DNA from 4 places in the Nocardia sp. NPDC057440 genome. Region 3 is predicted to be linked to each of the others. Evidence: riboswitches for the same ligand, from Rfam matches in the RefSeq annotation. Region 3 holds a riboswitch; each other region holds the start of a gene.
What was found. A riboswitch is a leader RNA that binds a small molecule or an ion and turns the genes downstream of it on or off. The one in region 3 is predicted to bind S-adenosylmethionine.
Positions count from the first base shown of each region.

Region 1: it holds a riboswitch for S-adenosylmethionine, as region 3 does, so the genes downstream of both, ACFU4Z_RS04950 (rhodanese-like domain-containing protein) here and ACFU4Z_RS01055 (bifunctional o-acetylhomoserine/o-acetylserine sulfhydrylase) in region 3, are expected to answer to the same signal.
Region 2: it holds a riboswitch for S-adenosylmethionine, as region 3 does, so the genes downstream of both, ACFU4Z_RS29395 (aminotransferase class V-fold PLP-dependent enzyme) here and ACFU4Z_RS01055 (bifunctional o-acetylhomoserine/o-acetylserine sulfhydrylase) in region 3, are expected to answer to the same signal.
Region 4: it holds a riboswitch for S-adenosylmethionine, as region 3 does, so the genes downstream of both, ACFU4Z_RS30220 (ABC transporter substrate-binding protein) here and ACFU4Z_RS01055 (bifunctional o-acetylhomoserine/o-acetylserine sulfhydrylase) in region 3, are expected to answer to the same signal.

Region 1 covers NZ_JBHVDF010000002.1:405,636-409,597, forward strand. The annotation lists gene ACFU4Z_RS04940 (FAD-dependent oxidoreductase) at 1-1,363, opposite strand, end outside; gene ACFU4Z_RS04945 (hypothetical protein) at 1,705-2,160, shown strand; SAM riboswitch class IV at 2,223-2,340, shown strand; gene ACFU4Z_RS04950 (rhodanese-like domain-containing protein) at 2,355-2,771, shown strand; gene ACFU4Z_RS04955 (O-succinylhomoserine sulfhydrylase) at 2,768-3,962, shown strand, end outside.
Region 2 covers NZ_JBHVDF010000017.1:124,822-128,783, reverse strand. The annotation lists gene ACFU4Z_RS29405 (DHA2 family efflux MFS transporter permease subunit) at 5-1,423, shown strand; gene ACFU4Z_RS29400 (LysE family translocator) at 1,425-2,069, opposite strand; SAM riboswitch class IV at 2,209-2,322, shown strand; gene ACFU4Z_RS29395 (aminotransferase class V-fold PLP-dependent enzyme) at 2,368-3,690, shown strand; gene ACFU4Z_RS29390 (flavin reductase family protein) at 3,748-3,962, opposite strand, start outside.
Region 3 covers NZ_JBHVDF010000001.1:216,747-220,708, reverse strand. The annotation lists gene ACFU4Z_RS01060 (homoserine O-acetyltransferase) at 1-922, opposite strand, end outside; gene ACFU4Z_RS01055 (bifunctional o-acetylhomoserine/o-acetylserine sulfhydrylase) at 997-2,346, opposite strand; SAM riboswitch class IV at 2,433-2,543, opposite strand; gene ACFU4Z_RS01050 (TetR family transcriptional regulator) at 2,597-3,334, opposite strand; gene ACFU4Z_RS01045 (MFS transporter) at 3,469-3,962, shown strand, end outside.
Region 4 covers NZ_JBHVDF010000018.1:146,094-150,055, reverse strand. The annotation lists gene ACFU4Z_RS30230 (glycosyltransferase) at 1-566, shown strand, start outside; gene ACFU4Z_RS30225 (hypothetical protein) at 811-1,527, opposite strand; SAM riboswitch class I at 1,815-1,908, shown strand; partial or broken gene ACFU4Z_RS30220 (ABC transporter substrate-binding protein) at 2,166-2,438, shown strand; gene ACFU4Z_RS30215 (GNAT family N-acetyltransferase) at 2,446-3,009, shown strand; gene ACFU4Z_RS30210 (LLM class flavin-dependent oxidoreductase) at 3,006-3,962, shown strand, end outside.

The sequences.
Region 1 (3,962 bases), on a different contig from region 3:
GCAGCATGTCCTCACGCTCGACGACCTTGACGCGCTCGCGACCCTCCGGCTCGCCGAGGGCGCGCTCGTGCGCGTCCAGGCGGTACCAGCCCTGCCAGGTGGTGAACGGGATGCCCTTGCTCTCCAGGAACGCGGTCACCGCGTCCAGCTCCGGCTGGGCGGCCGGGGTGAAGTTCGCGCTGTCGTCGAGCAGGCAGGCCACGGTTTCGTTGGCGTCGCCCTTGGTGTGGCCGATGAGGCCGACGGGGCCACGCTTGATCCAGCCGGTGACGTAGGTGGCGGGCAGGTAGCGGTCGGCGCCGTCCGCGTTCTCGTCACCGATCACGCGACCGGCCTCGTTGGGCACGGTGCCCGCTTGATCGTCGAAGGGCAGGTTGGTGAGGTTCTGCGACAGGTAGCCGACCGCGCGGTAGACGGCCTGGACGTCCCAGTCCCGGTACACGCCGGTGCCCTTGACGTTTCCGGTGCCATCGAGCTGGGTTCGCTCGGTGCGCAAGCCGACGACCTGGCCGTTCTCGCCGATGATCTCCGAAGGGGACTCGAAGAAGTGCAGGAACAGCTTGTGCGGACGGTTGCCCGCGTCGCGGATGGCCCACTGCTCGAGGGTGTTGGCGATCATGTCGACCTGCTTGGAGTGCCTGCGCGCGGCCTCGGAGCCCTCGTCGTAGTCGATGTCTTCGGGATCGACGATGACCTCGATGGTCGGGGAGTGGTCCAGCTCGCGCAGCTCCAGCGGGGTGAACTTCGCCTGCGCGGGGCCGCGGCGGCCGAACACGTGGACCTCGACCGCCTTGTTGGCTTTCAGTCCAGCGTGAACGTTCGGCGGTATCTCGGTGGGCAGCAGTTCGTCGCCGGTCTTGGCGAGCACCCGCGCCACGTCGAGCGCCACGTTGCCGACACCGAGGACGGCGACCTTCTCGGCCTCCAGCGGCCAGGTGCGCGGCACATCGGGGTGTCCGTCGTACCAGGACACGAAGTCCGCCGCGCCGTAACTGCCGTCGAGACCGATGCCGGGGATGTCCAGGGCGCGGTCGGCGTTGGCGCCGGTGGAGAAGATGACCGCGTCATAGAAGGTGCGCAGGTCGTCGAGAGTGATGTCGGTGCCGTAGTCGATGTTGCCGAGCAGGCGCACCTGTGGCTTGTCGAGCACCTTGTGCAGGGCGGTGATGATGCCCTTGATGCGCGGATGGTCGGGCGCGACGCCGTAGCGGATCAGCCCGAACGGAGCAGGCATGCGCTCGAACAAATCGATCGACACTTCGGCATCGGACTTCATCAATGCGTCGGCGGCGTAGATGCCGGCCGGCCCTGCGCCCACGATCGCGATGCGGAGCGGGCGGGTCGCTGCACTCTGTTCGGTCATCTCTTACGCGCACCCTTAAGGTCGAAAACAATTAATGGCGTCGGTCTTAGCCTAGGCTAACTCGACGCGCCGCTGTGGTTGCACCTGATGTGCGGACACTGGTGCCGACTCGCTGTCATATCAGCTATGACAGCAGGCCGCAGTCTCGCGATTCTATCGGTGGTCCGCCCGGCAGCCCGCGCCGGTGCGGTGACCGGCCCGCGGCCAGGACGGCCTGCCTCTCGTTGCTTACCCACGGTGTGCTCCGGGGTAACCGCTGTGCGCACGAGATCCTCCGCGGCGTGTCGTCGAGTTCGGGGGCGGGCGCTCGATAACCCCGCCGACCAGGGATCATCGTGGACATGACCGATCAGCGAGGCACCGACGGCGACGATGTAATCGAGGTCGACCAGACCGACTCCCGCACCCCGTGGCCGTTCATCGCGGCGGCGGTGGTGGCGGTCATCGTGGTCGTCGGGATCGTGCTCGGCGGGTTGCTGTCACCGGCTGAGAAAAATGTCACAGAAGCGGACCGCATCGCGGCGGCGGTCCGCAACTACGCCGACGCTCGCGGCCACAGCGACCTCACGCCGCCGCCGGGTGTGGCGTGCGATGGATTCGACGAGGGCAAGTCGTCGCTGGCCGCGCAGCTCGGTGGCCTCGAAACCGGAAAGACCGTCGAGATAACAAAAATCGAGAATCCGATGGTCGACGGTGACCGGGCGAAGGCGACAGTCACCACCGAGGTCAATGGCAAGGCAGCCACGGCGACCTGGAATCTGACGCGATCGGGCGACGGCTGGCTCATCTGCGGTTGACCGTCCCACGTCGTGAACTGGGGTTTGACAGGGTGACCCCCGCCCAGGCAATCTCAGAACCAGGTCATGAGAATCAGCGTCAAGCCCCGGCTTGCTGGTCGGCAACCCTCCTCCGCGGCGGGGTGCTCCGGGTGACGACCTGGCCGCGCACCCGAAACCAAGGTGCGGCAAGAGCGGATTCACAGGAGGTCCACATGAGTTATGCCGGTGACATCACCCCGCAGCAGGCGTGGGAATTACTGCGGGACAACCCGGAAGCCGTCCTGGTGGACGTGCGCACCGAAGGCGAATGGCGCTTCGTCGGAGTTCCCGACACCACATCGATCGAGCGCCCGACGGTGCTGATCGAGTGGGTCGACGGCACCGGCACCCGCAATGGCGCGTTCGTCGAGCAGCTGACCCAGGCGCTCGACGGCCGCGACCCGGAGGCCCCCGTCGTGTTCCTGTGTCGCTCCGGCCAGCGTTCCGCGCATGCCGCGAACACCGCGACCGGGGTCGGGATCGGACCGTCCTACAACGTGCTGGATGGCTTCGAGGGCGGCCTCGACGCGACCGGTCATCGTGGCGGCTCCGGCTGGCGCGCCATCGGCCTCCCGTGGCGGCAGTCGTGATCACCGGCGGCTCCTTCGACAAGCCGCTGCCCGATGGCGTCGGCCCGGCGACCCTCGGCGTGCGCGGTGGCTTGCGGCGCTCGGGGTTCGAGGAGACGGCCGAAGCGCTGTATCTGACCTCCGGCTTCGTCTACGAGAGCGCCGAGGCCGCTGAGGCCGCGTTCACCGGCGATGTCGAACATTTCGTCTACTCCCGCTACGGCAACCCGACGGTCGCCATGTTCGAGGAGCGGCTGCGGCTGATGGACGGCGCCGAAGCCTGCTTCGCCACGGCGAGCGGCATGTCCGCCGTCTTCACCGCGCTCGGCGCGCTACTCGGCGCCGGTGACCGGCTTGTCGCCGCGCGCAGCCTGTTCGGCTCCTGCTTCGTGGTGTGCAACGAGATTCTGCCGCGCTGGGGAATCGAAACCGTCTTCGTCGACGGCGACGACCTCGATCAGTGGGAGCAGGCACTCTCGGTGCCCACCCAGGCGGTGTTCTTCGAGACGCCTGCCAACCCGATGCAGACGCTGGTGGACGTGCGCCGGGTCACCGAACTCGCCCACGCCGCGGGCGCGAAAGTGGTGCTGGACAACGTCTTCGCCACACCGCTGCTGCAGCGCGGCTTCGAACTCGGCGCCGACGTCCTGGTGTATTCCGGCACCAAGCACATCGACGGCCAGGGCCGGGTGCTCGGCGGCGCGATTCTCGGTCCGCAGGACTACATCGACGGCCCGGTGAAGAATCTGATGCGCCACACCGGCCCCGCATTGAGCCCGTTCAATGCGTGGACCCTGCTCAAGGGCTTGGAGACGATGCCGCTGCGGGTGCGTCATTCCACCGAATCCGCGCTGCGCGTCGCTCAGTTCCTCGAGGGCAACAAGTCCGTCGGCTGGGTGAAATACCCCTTCCTGGAATCACATCCGCAGCACGCGCTGGCCGTGAGCCAGATGAGCGGCGGCGGCACGGTGGTCACCTTCGAGCTGAACGCGCCTGCGGATGAAGGCAAGAAGCGTGCCTTCGAGGTGCTCAACCGCCTGCGCATCGTCGACATCTCCAACAACCTCGGCGACTCCAAGACCCTCATCACCCACCCGGCCACCACCACCCACCGCGCGATGGGCCCGGAAGGTCGCGCGACCATCGGTCTCACCGACGGCGTCGTCCGTATCTCGGTGGGCCTCGAGGACGTAGAAGACCTTCTCGACGACC
Region 2 (3,962 bases), on a different contig from region 3:
GGCTATGACGGACACTCGGAACGCGGTCACCGCGGGTCGAACCGCACTGGAACCGATCACCGCACAGGTGTGGCGGGTGGCCGGTGTCGTCGTCTTCGGCGCGGTGATGAGCATGCTGGACACCTCGCTGGTGAATATCGGGCTCAACGTGATCGCGCGCGATCTCGGCGCTTCGCTGGACAGCGCGCAGTGGATCGCCAGCGCCTACCTGCTCGCGCTCGCGGTCACGTTGCCGCTGTGCGGGTGGCTCGGTCGGCGAGTGGGGACCGACCGGGTGTGGCTCGGCGCTTTGGTCGCCTTCACGGTCGTCTCCGGTCTCTGCGCGCTTGCTCCGAGTATCGGCTGGCTTATCGCGCTGCGCGTCACGCAGGGTTTGGCCGCCGGGCTGCTGGTGCCCGCCGGGCAGACGTTGATCGGCCGCGCCGCGGGCCCACAGCGGCTGGGGCGGGTGATGAGCGTGGTCGGGATCGCCGTGGTCGCCGCACCCGCGATCGGGCCGACCATCGGTGGCGTGCTGCTTGCTCAGCTGTCGTGGGAATGGCTGTTCCTGATCAATATTCCGTTCGGCGCGGTGGCATTCGTCCTCGCACGGCGCGTGCTGCCGCGCGAGGACGTGCGCGGCCGCGGCGAGCCATTCGATGTCGCGGGGTTCGTGCTGATCGGGACCGGGCTGTCGCTACTGGTCTACGGGCTCGGCGAATTCGGCAGCCGAGGCCGGCTTTCGGCGGTGTCGGTGTGGGTTCCCGTGCTGGCCGGTGCGGTGGCGCTCGGTGGCTTCGTGCTGCGCTCGGTACGCGGCCGCGGGCCGAAGGTCCTCGATATCGGCTTGTTCCGCACTACGATCTTCGCTACCGCGAACGTGGCCAACTTCTTCGCCGGCGTGGCGATGTTCGGGACGATGCTGTTGCTGCCCTTGTACTTCCAGTTACTGCATGGCAAAGGGTTGATCGCGACGGGGCTGTCGCTGCTCACGTTCGGTCTCGGCGGCATCGTCGCGCTGCCTGTCGCGGGACGGCTGACCGACCGCTACGGCGGTGGTGTCGTGGCGGTGGCGGGCAATGCGCTGATCATCGCGACCACAGTGCCGTTCGCACTGTCGGACGCCTCGTTGAATTCCGTGCTGGTGCAGGCGTTATTGCTGGTCAGGGGTATGGCGGCGGGGCTGACCGGAGTGCCCGTCGTGGCGGCGGCCTATGCGGCGGTGGGTCGCGAGCAGCTCCCGGATGCCGCGTCGTTCGTGAATATCTTGCAGCGGGTGGGCGGCGCTGTCGGTGCGGCGTTGATGGCGGTCGTCCTCTACCGCACGGCCGCGGCGGGTGCGTCCGTCGATGTGAGTTTCCAGCGGTCGTTCTGGTGGCTCACCGGGGTGGGAGCTGTCGCGCTCGTTGCCTCGATCCTGCTGTGGCGCAAGGAAAAAGGGTGACCTAGGCGGCGGAGGCCGCGGTGCCGATGCCGAGGGCCGCGAGGACGGCCGCGCTCGCCTGCTCCAGGCGATCGCGGACCTTCGGCTTGCGCAGTATCGCCACGGCGCGCGAGGCGGCGATCGCGAGCAGCACCATCTCCACCGCGGCGATGCTCGATTCGACCGCGCCGAGGGCGAGGGTGTTGGCGAAGGTGACATCGGTGAGGAACTGGGGCAGCACGGCCAGGTAGAACAGGCCGACCTTCGGGTTGAACATGCACGACACCAGCCCTGCGGCGAATGCCGAGCGAATCGATGCGGGGGAACCGGAATTCGCCTGCGCGGTAACCGCTTCGGTCGGGTCGAGGGCGGCACGCCGCTGTCGCCGGTGATCGATCAGCGCACGAACTCCCAAGTACACCAAGTAGATTCCGCCGACGATCTTGAGCGCGCGATAGGCCGTCGCCGACTGCTCCAGCAGGGCGGCGACGCCCGCCGCGACCACAACGGCCCACACGATGCCGCCGAGCGCCGACCCGAGCGCCGCCGCGATCCCGGGTCGCGCGTCCACCATCGAGAAGCGCAGCACCAGGAACGAATCGGGGCCGGGCGTGATCGACAGCAGTACGCACAGGCCGACGAAACTGAGCAGCAGGGAAAGCGTCACCCACCGATGGGACCGCACATCACGACATCGCGCAACCGGTTTCGACCGGCCGAGACCATGCTCGCCGGGCCTTGGCCGCGGGCGTCGTGTTTTCGATTCCGGTTGACAGCGGCCGGTGCGGTCTGCCAATCTCGGTGCAGGTCATGAGTACCAGCATCAAGCCCTGGCTAGCTGGTCGGCAACCCTCCTCCGCGGTGGGGTGCTCCAGGTGACGACCTGGCCGCCGCCCGACCGGGCGCGGCAAGCGCGGACTCGTACACCCCTTGGTTCCGGGTCCCATGACCGACGGGATTTCGTGATGACTGTTGTTGTGGATCAGACCTGTGCCGCCCTCGCCCGGGTTTCCGGCGGCGACCTCCTTGTGCCGCTCGTCCAGGGCGGAACGACCACCTACGCGAACTTCGACTACGCCGCGAGCGCACCGGCATTGGCGCAGGTCACCGACCGGGTGCAGCAGCTGTTGCCGTTCTACGCGAGCGTGCACCGCGGTGCGGGCTACGCCTCGCGGATCTCCACCGAGTGCTACGAGGCGGCTCGCGGTTCGGTGTCCAGGTTCCTCGATGCCGACGACGACCAAGTGGTGGTGTTCACTCGCAATACCACCGACGCGCTGAACCTGCTCGCCGCGTGCGTGCCCGGCGACACCGTGGTGCTGGATATCGAGCACCACGCCAACTTCCTGGCGTGGACGCGCAATGGCCGCCGCGTAGTTCGGGCCGCGGACACTGTGGCCGAGACTATCCGGCTGCTGATCGCCGAACTGTGCAGCAAGCCCGCCGCGCTGCTCGCGGTCACCGGGGCTTCCAACGTCACCGGCGAGGTGCTGCCGTTGGAGCGGCTGGCCACCATCGCACACCAGTGCGGCGCGCGCATCCTGGTCGACGCCGCGCAGCTGGCTCCGCATCGCCGAATCAGCCTGCGCGACAGCGGCATCGACTACCTCGCCTGCTCCGGGCACAAGCTGTACGCGCCGTACGGCGCGGGTGTGCTGGTCGGGCGCCGCGATTGGCTGGATGCCGCCGATCCGTACCTGGCAGGCGGTGGCGCGGTGCGCGAGGTCACCACCACGGGCGCCGACTGGGCCCCCGCGCCGCAGCGGCACGAAGCAGGCTCCCCGAACGTCCTCGGTGCGGCCGCGCTCGCCGCCGCCTGTGAGGCGCTCTGTGCGATCGATCCCGAAACCCTCGCCACCCACGAACGTCTGCTCGCCGACCGACTCCGCGTCGGCCTTTCCGCCATCCCCGGCGTCGACCTGCTGCGCATCTGGGACGACAGCCCCGACACCGTCGGCATCGTCGCCTTCACCCTGGACGGCTTCGCCCCCGGCCACGTCGCCGCCTATCTCTCCGCCGAACACGGCATCGGCATCCGCGACGGCCGCTTCTGCGCTCACCCGCTACTGGCCCGCCTCGGTCTCGACGGCGCACTGCGCGCCAGCATCGGCCTCGGCACCAGCTCCGCCGACGTCGACCGCCTCGTCGACGCCGTCGCCACCCTCGTCGAATCCGGCGCCACCTGGAACTACGCCGCCACCGATGGCCTCTGGAACCCCACCCCCGAAACCCGCCCTTTCACCAGCCTCGATACCACCGGCGGCGCCGCACCCTGCAGCATCGGCTGACCGGTCTTTGTGTGGTTGTCCGCGACCCTCAGCGCGCGGGAGGCCGGGTAACCGGGCTCATTCGCCGAGGGCGCTCGGGCGGTGGTAGCGGCCGTTGTAATAGAGCAGCGGCGCGGCGGCCGGTTTTTCATCGGTGTTGTCGTGGACGCGGGTGACCAGGCCGACGGCGAGGGTGTGGTCGCCGATGGGGATGAGCTGTTGGATGACGGCGCGGACCCAGATGGGGGTGCCGTGCAGGACCGGCTCGCCGGTGTCGAGGGTGGTCCACAGCG
Region 3 (3,962 bases):
GCAGCGGATAGAGCCGATCGGAATCGACGCCGCCGACCACGCACGGCACCGGCGTCGCGGCGAGCGCGGCCGCGACCCCACCGCGCCCACGTCCGATGTCGTGCCGGTTCATCGCCTCGGTGAGCAAGACGTAGGTGGCCGGATCGAAACGGCTACAGAGCTTGTCGGCCTGATGGTCCAGATAGCTCTGCACCGCATAGCGGCCGCCGCGCCACGGATCCTCATCGCCCTGCGCGTTGTTCTCGAAGCGGTGATCCAGCTCGGACTCGGTCCGATAGGTCAGGTGCGCGATGCGCCGTGCGATGCCCATGCCGGTCGTCGGGACGCGATCGGTGTCGTGATAATCGCCGCCCTGCCAGTCGGGGTCGGCCTTGATCGCGGCGATCTGCGTTGTCTGCGTGCCGATCTGGTCGGCGGTGGCGCGCGCGCCGACGGCGAGCACCAGTGCGGCGCCGACCCGATTCGGGGCGCCGACCATCCACTCCAGCACCCGCATGCCGCCCATCGACCCGCCGACGACCGCGGCCAGCGTTTCGATGCCGAGCAGATCCATCAGTGCCACTTCCGCGCTCACCTGATCGCGGATCGAAATCTCCGGAAACCGTGCGCCCCAAGGCTTTCCGTCCGGAGCCAGCGAGGTGGGCCCGGTGCTTCCCATGCAGCCGCCGAGCACGTTCGTCGCGATGACACACCACTCGTCGGTGTCGATCGGCGCGCCGGGACCGACCATGCCGTCCCACCATCCCGGTAGCGGATGGATGTCGTCCGGGCGTCCGATCACATGTGAGTCGCCGGTCAGCGCGTGCTCGACCAGCACCACGTTGTCCAGCGTGGGGGAGAGCTCACCCCAGCGCTGCACGGCGAGGTGTACGTCCTGGACCACAGCGCCGTTCTCCAGCCGCACGTCCCCGATGGCGACCATGCCGAGCCGCCCGTCCGGCGGTGGCAGGGCCACCGCCGAGGCGGGTCGCACGACACTCGGTTCGGCGCCCACGGTCACGTCGCCGCCGCCGCGAAACCGGCTCGCAGATCGGCGAGGATGTCGTCGATTCCCTCGATGCCCACCGCCAGCCGAACCAGCCCCGGCGTGACGCCGGAGGCCAACTGCTCCTCGGGTGTCAGCTGCGAGTGCGTGGTCGACGCGGGATGGATTACGAGAGAACGCACATCACCGATGTTAGCGACATGGCTGTGCAGGGCTAATGCGTCCACGAACTTCTTGCCCGCATCGACACCACCGCTGAGCTCGAACGCGACAATCGCGCCCGGCCCCTTCGGCGCGAGCTGCTTAGCGCGCTCGTGCCACGGCGAGGACGGCAGGCCCGCGTAGTACACCGTTTCGACGGCGGGCAGGCCGGTCAGGAACTCGGCCACCGCCTGAGCATTGGCGACGTGACGCTCCAGGCGCAGGCTCAGCGTCTCGACGCCCTGGCTGATCAGGAAGGCGTTGAACGGCGACACCGCGGCACCCAGGTCGCGCAGCAGCTGCACGCGCGCCTTCAGCGCGTACGCGGGTGCGCCGAGGTCGGCGAACACCGCACCGTGGTAGCTCGGGTCCGGTGTGGTGAAACCGGGGAACCGCGGCTCGCCCTGCTCGTCGACCACGGTCCAGTCGAACGTGCCGCCGTCGACGATCACGCCCGCGACCGCAGTGCCATGGCCGCCCAGGTACTTGGTCGCCGAGTGCACGACGATGTCGGCGCCGTGCGCGAGCGGCTGGATCAGGTACGGGGTGGCGACCGTGTTGTCCACGATCAGCGGCAGTCCGTTGGCGTGCGCGATCGCGGAGATCCCCGGGATGTCGAAGATGGCGCTGCTCGGGTTGGCGATGGTCTCGCCGTAGAACGCCTTGGTGTTCGGCCGGATGGCCGCACGCCACTGCTCCAGGTCGTCGGGGTCCTCCACGAAGGAGACCTCGATGCCGAGCTTGGGCAGCGAGTAATGGAAGAGGTTGTAGGTGCCGCCGTAGAGGTGCGGACTGGACACGATGTGATCGCCCGCCGAGGCCAGGTTGAGGATCGCGTAGGTCTCCGCGGCCTGTCCCGAGGCCAGCAACAGCGCGGCGACGCCACCCTCCAGGGCGGCGATGCGCTGCTCGACCACGTCCTGGGTCGGGTTCATGATCCTGGTGTAGATGTTGCCCGGCTCGGCGAGGCCGAACAACGCGGCCGCGTGATCGGTGTCACGGAAGGCGTAGGAGGTGGTCTGGTAGATCGGGAGGGCGCGGGCGCCGGTGGTCTCGTCCGGGGCCTGCCCCGCGTGGACCTGCTTGGTCTCGAAGGACCACTGCGTCGGATCGGATGCGATCGGATCGATATCGGCCGCGGACGCGATGGGGTCACTCATGTCTTGCTCCAAAGGGGTTGTTCGCCAGAACTACTTGCTAATGGGATGTGGGCGACGGACAACAACACATTGGGGGTACCTCCTGAAGTGCGCGCTTGCTCTCGACTTTCGAGAGCCCGGTCATCACCCGGAGCACCCCACCGCTGCTGGAGGGTTGCCGTCCAGCAAGCCGGGGCTTCGCGCTGGCACTCATGACCTGACCGGCATCATAGCTGGCGGTCGGTCGACGATCGAAATCGTCGTCGAAAACTCACCGGGTTTCGGTGGCCAGCGGGACGCAGCAGATGCGCACGAACTCGTCGAAGGTGGAGAGGAACGCGGTGCGGCCGGCCAAGGCCGCCGCCGCCGGGTCGCCTTCGTCGAAGATGTCGACCGAACATTCCATCCCGAGCTGCCCGATCAGCTGCCAGGTTCCGACGATCAGCCGCACCTGCAACGCATCGGGCTCGGTGTGGAGTCGTTCGGCGAGCACTTCGGCGATAGCGGCGGTCTTGTTGTCGGCGTGCTCGAGGCTGCGCGCACTGACCGACGGACTGCTGCGCAGGATCCGCTGCATTTGCTGGAACTGCCGGAACGACAGCAGCCTGTCATTTCCATCTATCGCCTGGTCGATGGTCCGCAGGAAAGCCTCACGCAGCGCGCGCAGCTCGTTGCCGGTGACCGGGAGCCCGCGCAGGGTCTCGGCGACGGTGCGGCCGAAGTCCTTGATCGGCCCGAGGATGATGTCCTCTTTGCTGTCGAAATACCGGTTGATCGTGCGGGGCGAGACGTCGGCGGCATTGGCGATCTGCTCGACGGTGGTGGCATCGAAACCATGTGCGTCGCAGAGGTCGAGTCCGACCTCGATGATGCGCAACCGGGTCTGCTGCTTCTTGCGCTCACGCAGGCCGGCAGGCACCGGATTCGCGGTGTGGTCCTGGTTCGGCTCGGCGCCGACAGGGGCGTCCGCTGCGGCACTCGCGCCGGTCGACGTTGATGACTCGAGCATCCTTCCACTGTATCGCAACCGGGACTTTTCGTGTCGTTAGCAGTCAAATGTCTGATTGCGACATTTTTCCCTTGACGACAAATGTCCGACAATGACAGGATGGCAGCACGACTTCGAGTTCCAAGGAGATCAAGGTGACCGAGACTGCGACAGCGGTAGACGTTCCGGAAAAACAAGGCAGTTCGGCGCGCTGGTGGGCCCTGGGGGTGATCGCATTGGCCCAGCTCATGGTGGTGCTGGATGCCACCATCGTGACCATCTCGCTGCCGTTCGCACAACGTGATCTCGACATCAGTGATGGCAACAGGCAATGGATGCTCACCGCCTACACGCTGATCTTCGGCGGTCTGCTGTTGCTCGGCGGCCGGCTCGCCGACTACCTCGGCAGGCGTCGGATCTTCCTCGTCGGTCTCGTGGGATTCGCTGCGGCCTCCGCGCTCGCGGGTCTCGCGCAGAACGGCGCGGAGCTCTTCGCCGGCCGCGCGCTGCAGGGCGCGTTCGCGGCTTTGCTTGCGCCGGCGGCACTTTCGCTGCTCTCGGTGACTTTCACCGAGGCCAAAGAGCGCGCGACCGCGTTCGGTGTCTTCGCCGGAATCTCCGCGGGCGGGGCCGCGCTCGGGCTGATCGC
Region 4 (3,962 bases), on a different contig from region 3:
CCAACCGCAGCAGCAGACCCTCGACAGCGGTGGCCTGTGGGCAATTCCTCGTCTTCGACACCGCCGCCTACCGAGCCATCGGCGGCCATGGCGCGGTGGCGGCCAGTCCCACCGAGGACCTGGGCATCGCCCGAGTCCTGCGCCGCAACGGTTTCCGCACCGCACTCGTCGCGGCAGGGCGGCAGGTGGAGACCAGAATGTACTGCGACGCCGCCGAACTCGAAGCGGGCTACACCCGCTGGCTGTGGTCCGCCTACGGCGGCTCCGCAGGCGCCGGTGCGGCCGTCGGAGCCATTGCCGCGCTGGCCTATTGGGTTCCGCCGCTGGCCGCGGTCGCAGGTAGCGGGGTGATCCGTCGCGCAGGCCTGCTCGGCTACTCCGCTGCGGTAGCAGGCCGCCTACTGTCTCGTTCCACCGAGGTCGGCGGCCCCATCACAGCCACGGATGTCCTCGCGGCACTTGCACATCCACTGTCCATCGGCGTATATCTCGGCCTGTGGGCGCGGTCCCGCAGCAGGCATCGACGCGGCGCCCTGCGCTGGAAAGACCGCCCGCTCCCTCCCTGACCTGCCTGCCCGCGTCCGCCACATAGGACCCCGGAGCGCGCTTACTCCTGACCCCGTCCCCTACCCCGTGCCGGACCCGGACCCGGACCCGGACCCGGACCCGGACAACCATTACACCGGGTGCCCGGTTGCGACACGGGGTGTGCGGATCGACACCGGGTGCGGCTGCCGTCGGGCGCGCAAGGGTGTTGTCTCGGGCTCCTGAGCCCGTTGAAGCCGGACGAGATTGTCGGGGGCGACCGGGCTATGGGACCGCGCTAATACCGATGGTCGGGAGGAAGAAGCAGGAGTGGCCGTTGTTCTGGACGGTACCGAAGACGGCGGCGAGCACGGTTCCCGAGCCGGTGTCGACCGGGACGGCGCGGACGCCGCCGACCGGGAGTGCGGCGAAGAAGAAGTCCTGGATCGCGCGTTCGGCGAGGGGGCGGATTTCCGCCGGGACTTCGGCGGGGACCATGGCGCGGAAGACGTCGGAGAGCGGGCCCATCGAGGTGAAGCCGCTGCGCCCGTTGCGCAGGTTCATCCACGCGACGCGCATGCCCGACACGGTCGAGGTGTCCGGGGCGACGCCGTAGGGCACGAAGGTGAACATGGTCTGGCCCGCTTTCACGGCGGTGAGGTCGAGGCCGGGGATGGTCACCGTGGTCTTGGGCCACGGGCCGGGAATAGCGCCCGCGACGGCGGGGACCAGGCCGAGGGTGCCGGAGTCGGAGCAGAACGCCGCGGCGGTGGGATACAGGAAGGGGTCCATGCCGACGGCGCGCAGCGCTTCGAGCGCCGATTGATACGCGCCGAACAGATCGGTGGGTGCGGCTGTCCGGGCGAGACCGGGGCGCTCAGCGGCGACAGCCGGGGCGGGAGCCGCCGGAGCGCCGAAAGCGGTGGCAGGGCCGGCAAGGGCCAGCGCGGCCGTACTCGTCGCGATGGCGGTCAGCGTGGTCAGACGGCGCACAACGGTCACTTCGGACCTCCTCATCGTCGGCACGATCGAGGTCAGGGTACTCCGGCAAACTCGCTAAGCAGGGAATCTTCAAGTTAGCAATTTTCTGGCGCGCCGCACGCCCTCGCGATCCGCGATTTCGGATCCATGAGGTGGGCGCTGCTCATGGCGACGGGCTCAATGATCGCGGGAACCGGCCCTCTCGGACAAGGGCTGTGCTCACGCTGATTCCTAACCTTGTTCTGGAGTGCCCCTGCTTCGCATGCTATTTCGGCTAGACCCTCGACGGCCCGCGCTCGCCGCGGGCCGCACCATCCAGAGCGACCGAGAGACCTGGCTCGTCGACGTCGCAGCAACCCCCCGCTCGCCGGGTGCGGGTGCTTCCGCCGGGAACGATGGAGGAAACCGACATGATCACCGAGCAACACAGCACCCGTTGGGGCCGCCGCCATGCCGACCAGTGCCGCCGCACCGCCGCGAGCTGTCGCGACTGACCGCGCCGCCAGATCGCGCACCCGTCACTGGCCGGGTGATGTGACCGCCTGATGAGGGGCCGGTCTCGTTCGTTTCTTCGAAGGACCTCGATATGAGTGCGTCCATCGCATCCAGCGCAGCCGCTGCCGTCGGCGGTGCGCCCGTAACCACCGCGACCGAGGACGTGGCTCGGACCCAACCCCACCGCGATCTACCACGCGGCAACCGCGGATCAGACCAAGATCGTGGCCACCTTCTCCGGCGCGGGCGAGGCGCTGCAGGGCGAGATCGGCGTGCTCACCAAGAAGGACAACGGGCTGATCGGGGCGGTGCACAAGGCCATCGACCACGCCATCCAGTCGGGCACCTACCAGCAGGTCATCGACCGGTGGGGGCTGAAGACCGAAACGGTGACCAGCTCGCGGATCAACCCGCCCGGCCCGCCGAAGAAGTCGTGACAGCCCGATGACACAGCGATTTTCCTCGAATCGGCGACTCTCCCCGGCACCACCACCCGAGCTGCGTGTGCACGCGGTCGCTCAGGACGATCCGTTGGCCACGCCCCTGCTCGCCGAGCTCGCCGTCGAATACAGCACGCGCTACGGCCGGACCGTCGGTGCGGTGCACGACTCGCTGCGCGAATACCCGGCCGCGGAATTCACGGCGCCGGACGGTGCGCTGCTGGTCGTCACCCGCGACGGCGAGCCCGTGGCAGGCGGCGCTTTCCGACGCTACGACGACGACACCGCCGAGCTGAAACGCATCTGGACCGCACGTGAGCACCGCATGCAGGGACTCGGGCGCTTCGTGATCGCACAGCTGGAGACCGAGATCGCACGGCGTGGATACCGCCGCATCTACCTGACCACGGGTCCGCGCCAGCCCGAGGCCGTCGCCCTGTATCTGAACCACGGCTACACCGCGCTCTACGACCCGGACATCCCCTCGGACGAGATCGGCCCGCATCCCTTCGAGAAGTACCTGCCCGCCCCACATCCCGCCTCCGACCCGGTAGGAGCCCACGCATGAAATTCCTGCTGTTCACCCTGGTCACCCGGGTTCCGGACCCGATAACCGGGCGGCTGCCCGGCACCAGGGAGCGACTGCGCAATGTCATCGAGCAGGCGGGCATCGCCGAAGAGCTCGGCTACGACGGGTTCGCCGTCGGCGAGCGGCACGAGGATCCGTTCCTGTCGGCCGCACCGCCGGTGATCCTCAGCCACATCGCCGCGGTCACCTCGCGCATCTCGTTGTTCACCGCGGTCACCACGCTGAGCCTGCTGGATCCGGTGCGCGCTTTCGAGGACTACTCGACGCTGGACAACCTCTCCGGCGGCAGACTGGAACTGATCATCGGCAAGGGCAACGGCAGTGCGCAGGCGGAGCTGTTCCACGTCACCACCGACGATCAGTGGGACCGCAATCGTGAAGGCTACAAGCTGTTCCGGGAGCTCTGGGCCAGCGACAGCGTGACATGGTCCGGCCGGTTCCGGCCCGAACTCCGTGCGGCCAAGGCGCTGCCGCGGCCGTGGCAGCCGCGCATCCGCATCTGGCACGGCAGCGCGACGAGTCGCGACTCGGTGGAACTGGCCGCGCGCCACGGTGATCCGCTGTTCTCGGCGAATGTCACCAATCCCATCGAGCCTTATGCCGAGCTGGTGCGCCACTACCGGGAGCGGTGGGAGTTCTACGGGCACGACCCCGCCGATGCCATGGTCGGCGCGGGTACCGCCGGATTCCACGTGGCCAAGACCTCGCAGGAGGCCGCGGAAGTGTTCCGGCCGATCTTCGAGGCGCGACTCACGCTGGCCCGCAAGCTCGGTTTGCCGGTGGTGTTCGAGACCCTCGCGGACTTCCTCGCCCGCAGTTCGGCGTTGGTCGGCAGCCCGGAGCAGGTGATCGACAAGGTCAGCCGTCAGCACGAGCACTTCGGCCACGAGGTGACCCACCTGGCCGCGGATCGCGACGGACGCACCGCGATT